2 regions of the Paenibacillus shunpengii genome follow, and region 1 is predicted to be linked to the other one. Evidence: riboswitches for the same ligand, from Rfam matches in the RefSeq annotation. Region 1 holds a riboswitch; the other holds the start of a gene.
The links. Region 1 has a riboswitch for S-adenosylmethionine ahead of metA (homoserine O-acetyltransferase MetA). Riboswitches for the same ligand answer to the same signal wherever they lie in the genome.
Positions count from the first base shown of each region.

Region 2: it holds a riboswitch for S-adenosylmethionine, as region 1 does, so the genes downstream of both, ACFSVM_RS20735 (methionine ABC transporter ATP-binding protein) here and metA (homoserine O-acetyltransferase MetA) in region 1, are expected to answer to the same signal.

Region 1 is NZ_JBHUMJ010000002.1:1,016,095-1,019,517, forward strand. Features, by position in the region: gene corA (magnesium/cobalt transporter CorA) at 1-570, opposite strand, end outside; SAM riboswitch class I at 1,034-1,160, shown strand; gene metA (homoserine O-acetyltransferase MetA) at 1,298-2,215, shown strand; gene ACFSVM_RS04820 (PLP-dependent transferase) at 2,252-3,423, shown strand, end outside.
Region 2 is NZ_JBHUMJ010000008.1:99,007-102,429, forward strand. Features, by position in the region: gene ACFSVM_RS20725 (COX15/CtaA family protein) at 1-567, shown strand, start outside; gene ACFSVM_RS20730 (Cthe_2314 family HEPN domain-containing protein) at 839-1,582, shown strand; SAM riboswitch class I at 1,706-1,851, shown strand; gene ACFSVM_RS20735 (methionine ABC transporter ATP-binding protein) at 2,034-3,050, shown strand; gene ACFSVM_RS20740 (methionine ABC transporter permease) at 3,047-3,423, shown strand, end outside.

The DNA of each region.
Region 1 (3,423 bases):
TTCTTTCTGTGGAGACAGCGCCTTTCTTAACCACAGAATCTCACCTCGCAGACCAATGATCTCGTTCAGATGCGATTTTTTGGTGTGCATCAGAATGTCTTCCTCCAGCTCATCAATCCGTGCCTCAAGCCGGTCACCAACCGTAAAATAATTGTCAACGATTGAATCGACGAGGTAATAGAGGAAACGGTCCGGTGTGCTGACTTCTTCCTCCCAGAGAATAGGCTTGAGTGTGCGAAGCTCGTTAATCTTCTGCTTGGTAACCGTAATAATATAATGTCTACCAAGAAATAGGTTTACGGCACGTAAAAATATTTCCTCATCATCAAACCGGATGCTGTTTACAACGATAAAATAATGGCTTTCATATATTTCGAGCTTTGGACGCTGTTCTTCCTCACTGAGACAGTCTTCAACGGCAAGATCATGCATGGAGAAGAGAGGCTGCAGCACAGCCAGATCGTCGACATCTGCATCAATCCAGTAGAACCCTTCAGCGGGAGGAGTAATTGTATCTTCAATGTTGTCAAGCGGAGTAAAAACTCCTTCATTCACCAGTCTTATTTTCATGTGTATCCACTCCTTATTAATCTCCCGTAAATGTTATAGGGACAAGCTGAATAACGAAGGAAAGTGAACGCATCAGTGCTGGTAAAGTGAAGGGTCACACAATTTAAGCAGGTATAGAGAAGAGGTCTCGCCCGTAAAATATGCGCTCCCGTCCAACCGGCAAGCTGATGGTACATCCTATATAGTTATATTTATTCGGCTGCCAGCTAGGCCTCGGGTCGCCTTCCATTTTACGTCACCCCATCATTTTTGATATTTAACACTTGACTAGTATAACGCTCTCGAATTAAGCAATCAAGAATGAAAATATTACACTATTCAAAGGCAGTCTATGTATGTGAAGCACATCTGGTGCTTTATTTTCATGAGCTGTCTCCTGGTGCTTATTTTTGACAGCCCAGTTCTTGACGAATAACGATCTAATCATTATAGTAATGGGTATATGACAATAAAATATAGCGAAATCTTATCAAGAGTAGGTGGAGGGACTAGCCCGATGATACCCGGCAACCGGCGAATACGCACGGTGCTAATTCTTGCAGTCGTCTGATCTTATTTATTAAGGCTATAGACGAATTGAGAGATGAGAGAGGCGCATTTTCGAATACGAACAGATGACCTTTCTCGATTACCGAGTGAGGTCTTTTTGTGTTAGGACGAAATATTCTGCTCCCCCATGCTCTCTCATGATATTCGCTCTTCAAACACCATATAAGGAGGAGTACTAATGCCAATTAAAATTCCAGACGCTTTACCGGCCAAGGAAGTACTTGCAGGAGAAAACATCTTTGTCATGGACGAAAGCCATGCGTACAGGCAGGATATCCGGCCGCTTCGTATCGGGATACTCAACCTGATGCCTACGAAGGAAACGACGGAAACACAGCTGCTCCGTCTTATTGGTAATACACCCATTCAAGTTGATGTTGTACTCATTCATCCCAAGTCTCACGTATCCAAGAACACGTCCCAAGAGTATCTGGATATGTTCTACAAAACATTTGATGAGATTAAGAATCTTCGTTTTGACGGCATGATCATTACCGGTGCACCGGTAGAACAGATGGATTTTGAGGAAGTGACCTATTGGGAAGAGATCCAGCAGATCTTTGAATGGACCAAGACCAATGTAACCTCAACAATGCATATATGTTGGGCCTCTCAAGCAGGTCTATACCATCACTTTAATGTACCGAAGGTAGGCCTTCCTGAAAAATGCTTTGGCGTGTTCCATCATACGATCAACAAATCTCATGTCAAGCTGCTTCGCGGTTTTGATGAAGTATTCCTCGCACCGCATTCTCGCCATACCGAGGTGACAAGAGAAGATATTGAGCAGGTTCCTGGGCTTGAGATCTTGTCCGAGTCAGAAGAAGCGGGGGTTTATATTGTAGCTACTGAGGATGGAAAACAAATCTTTGTAACAGGCCATTCCGAATACGATCCCTTATCTCTGAAATGGGAGTATGATCGGGATAAGGACAAAGGGCTTGATGTGAAGCTTCCGTATAACTATTTTCCAAATAATGATCCTGGTAAGGTTCCGCCATCTACCTGGAGGGCCCATGCGAATCTGCTCTTCTCTAACTGGCTTAACTATTATGTATACCAAGAGACGCCGTATGACATTGGACCACAGATTTAAGTGAATTCTACCTAACTTAGAGGAGGATGTTTACGAATGGGAGACAATAAACTAAACATTGAAAGCCGATTAGCACAGATTGGATCAGTGAAAGAGCCGGTAACGGGGGCAGTTAATTTCCCGATCTACCAATCCACTGCCTTCAGACATCCAAAGCTTGGTCAAAGCACTGGATTTGATTACATTCGTACGACAAACCCAACCCGAAAGGTTCTTGAAGAAGCAGCAGCTGAGCTGGAATCTGGTGATGCAGGATTCGCATGCAGCTCGGGTATGGCGGCTATTATGACGATCTTTGCCAAATTCGGACAGGGGGACCATCTGATTATTTCCCTTGATCTCTATGGCGGTACGTATCGTTTGGTGGAACGGATCTTGTCCAAGAATGGCATTACTGCAAGCTATGTGGACACGAATGATATTGATGCACTCGAAAGTGTAAGAAATGAAAATACCAAAGCTGTCTTTATTGAGACACCGACAAATCCTCTTATGATGATTACAGATATTGAAAAAGTGTGCGGCTGGGCAAGTAAACATGGGTTACTGTCTATTGTGGATAATACACTCCTTACTCCTTACTTCCAGCGTCCAATTGAGCTTGGCGCTGATATCGTTGTGCACAGTGCTACTAAATATCTGGGTGGTCATAATGATGTACTCTGTGGCCTCATTGTAACCAAGGGGAAAGAGCTGTCGGAAGAGATGGCATTTCTACATAATTCAATCGGAGCTGTACTCTCGCCAAGCGACAGCTATCAGCTTATGCGCGGTATGAAGACACTCGCGCTGCGTATGGAGCGCCATGAATATAACGCAACCAAAGTGGCCGAATTCCTGCTCGAGCACTCCATGATTACAGATGTCTATTATCCTGCTCTTACGGATCATCCAGGACATGATATTCAAAATAAACAATCCAGCGGCAACACGGGCATTCTATCCTTCAAAGTGAAGGATGCAAGATACGTTGAGCCCATCCTGAGACATATCAAGCTGGTAGCTTTTGCGGAGAGCCTGGGTGGAGTAGAGTCGCTTATGACCTATCCGGCTGTACAGACCCATGCTGACATTCCGGTAGAAATTCGCGATGCCATTGGTGTTGATGAGCGCCTGCTTCGTTTCTCTGTCGGAATAGAGCATATTGATGATATCGTTGCTGATTTAAGCCAGGCATTCGATAAGGCTCATCAAGAGCTTGAGGGAGG
Region 2 (3,423 bases), on a different contig from region 1:
TTTGCGTTTATCTCGCTTGCGAGTGCACTTATGACAACGCTTGGGGCCAGACAGGAAGAGAAGTTTGGAGGTCTTGAACGGTTTGACAGACTCCCGCGTGTCAGTAAGGGCTTCCGTAATCTGGTATGGATTACCGCGATCTATTCCTATGTGGTTGTCTATACGGGCGCTTTTGTAAGTCATACGAGCTCTGCAGGTGGCTGCTCCGGCTTCCCTCTATGTAATGGGGAGGTTGTGCCTCAGTTGTCTGGCGGAGTCGGCATAGCCTTTATGCACCGGGCAGCTGCATTTCTGCTGGTAGCTGTCGTTGCTGTGCTCAGTCACTATGCTTACCGGCACCACAAGAATAATCGGGAAATGCAGGTGCTTGGTCTGTCCGCGATCGGTCTAATTATTCTTCAGGTGCTCTCTGGTGTTGGACTAATGCTGACGATGAATCGTCCTGAAGTCTACATGTTCGTCGTACTGGCACATATGACGATCATTGCCGTTTTGTTCGGTATGCTGTGTTATATGAGCTATGTCGTTTGGAGACTTGCCAAGCCCGCAGGCAGTAACAAGCTGTAACAGAAGCAAGCTGATATAAGGGAAGCGAACCGTTTCTTTTCGGGCAGCGTTCTGCTGCCCGGCATACATAACTTAGGCGTATGTCCCGCCCTTGTTAAGCCTTCGGAGATGTTCTCCGCAGGCTTTTGTTTTCAAAATGCTTGATAACTGGGTACATATCTTGCATGAATCCACCTCTAATCCATCATTTTATCCTTCAGGATCAAGTTATGGTTGTGAGGTGCAGAATTCGGGAAATATAAGCTGCACAGATGCACAGGAGGACACGCATATGCTTCGAACTTTATTGGGAGAGCCCGCCCGGGTTAACACCGGAGAACTAAAAGAAGCCATGGATACCATGGCGAAGACACTGCAGCTGCTTGGAGCGGCTATAGATCGAGGAAACGACCCTTCACATGATTATCGCAAGCTCGATATTTGGACCCGAGGTCTGATGACCTCACTTGATGAACTGGAGCAGAGCACTTTTGCCGCTTCTTTCTTTGCCGCTAAAGTTCACTCCTCCTCAACAGAAGATATGGAACCGGATGAGAAAGCGGATTACGCACGTTATGTTTATTTTTACAAGGATGGCTTTATTCGTATGTTTGCTATCCTCGATAAGCTTGGTAACCTGCTGGATGACTGGTATGAGCTTCATACTTCCAAGGTGAAGGTGCATTTCTCGTACTTTACGGTTCTTCGTCAATTTGAATATTTGAAGCAGCATATGCCGCTTGTTCAGCAGCTGAACGATCTTAAGGATCAATATTCGGACTCGATGAACCGGCTTCGTAAACGAAGAAATACAGAGATCCATCACATGAATGTAGAGATGGTGGATGATCTGTGGCAGAAGCATCAGACCCTTCATGGCAAGGTTGAGCTGGAGGATTTGAGGTCCTTTACACAGGATCTTGAACTGGGACTGGAGCTGGTATCCAAGAGCGTGACGGCGGCATTTCATTATATTAATAACAACTGGCAGAAGAGCACACCCAAGTCCAAAAACTCTGTTAAATCCTCATCATAAGAAATCCGATAAAAATAATGTAATATTTTCCTTTGACAAGTGGTGTAAAGTATTTTATACTTTCACTTAGTTTCTGAAATTGCTGAAATGAATAAGTGAGTTAAACACACAATTGCATATATGTTCTTATCGAGAGTGGCGGAGGGACAGGCCCTATGAAGCCCGGCAACCGATTCTGTATTGTAGTCAGTAAGACTGCTGTACCTGAATGACATGGTGCTAAATCCTTCAAGACCGTGAGGTTACTTACGGATCTTGGCAGATGAGAAGGAATCGCTTAATGATAACAAGCCCCTTTTTGTCTAGCAAAAAGGCGGCTTTTTCTTTTTATCAGATATTATTCCACGAGGGATTCGGGTAGAAAGCAAGGCATACGGGTAAAACAAGTGTAAAGAAATAGAAGCTCTGACATAGAGAAGAACGGACTGCAGTAAGTAAGGAGGTACCTCATTTGATCGAACTAAAAAATATTAAAAAGGACTATGGCAAAGGAAAACAGGTCACGACGGCCTTATCCGGGCTTAATCTGTCCATTCAAAAGGGTGAAATCTTCGGCGTCATCGGTCATTCTGGCGCAGGGAAGAGCACGCTGATTCGTTTAATTAATTTGCTTGAGCGGCCTACTGCCGGTGAGGTATGGGTCGGCGGCATAAACATGACCAGGCTTGGCAAACAGCAGCTGCAGGCGAGACGCCGCAAGATCGGTATGATTTTTCAGCATTTCAATCTGCTCAGTTCAGCTACTGTATATGATAATATCGCGTTTCCTCTACGGCTCGTGAAGACCAATCAGGCAGAAGTTGATCGTAAAGTGAAGGAGCTGCTAGAGCTGGTTGGCCTGACCGAGCATAGTAAGAAGTATCCTTCTCAGCTCTCAGGCGGTCAGAAGCAGCGCGTTGGCATCGCACGTGCGCTGGCAAGTGACCCGGAAGTGCTGCTATGTGATGAGGCAACCTCAGCACTGGATCCGCAGACGACGAATTCTATACTTAAACTGCTGCTGGATATCAACAAACGCTTTAATCTGACCATAGTATTGATTACGCATGAGATGCATGTGATTCAGTCGATCTGTGATCGTGTCGCGGTCATTCATCAGGGCGGAATTGTGGAAGAGGGTCCGGTGACGGAAGTGTTCCTCAAGCCGCAGCATCCTGTAACCCAGGACTTTATTCTACGTGAAACAGATTCGGGCGACCTGCTCGGTGAAGCTATTATGGCGACGCATTTAGAGCATTCCCAAACGGTCAAAATTACGTTTCTTGGAAGCAAAACGTATGATTCGATTCTGTCGCAGACGGCTAGAAGGCTTGGTATTGATTTTGCCATTCTGCAAGGAACCATCTCAACTATTAAGCAAGTACCTTACGGACAGCTTACGGTAAGACTTGAAGGTCCTCCTGAGCTGATTCGCAGTACGATAGATGAGCTAGTATTACAGGGACTAGAAGTGGAGGTGGTAGTATGATGGGGCTTGATTTTTCCGTCATCAACTGGGATGAATTCCAGAAGGCCACTTTAGATACATTAAAGATGCTGGGTGCATCCGGATTATTTTCCATTCTTATTGGTCTTCCGCTGGGCATTATTTTGTTCATGACTTCCCGTTCCACATCCGGAATCAGCAGGGCTGTTTACAATGTGCTGTCTGTGATTGTCAACATATTGCGGTCCGTTCCATTCATCATTCTGATTGTGGCGATGATTCCGATTACGAAAGAAATTGTAGGGACGGCGATCGGTGTTATCGGTACGATTCCTCCGCTTGTTGTAGGGGCAGCGCCGTTCTTTGCCAGACTTGTTGAGACTGCGCTTCGTGAAGTCGACCGCGGTGTCATTGA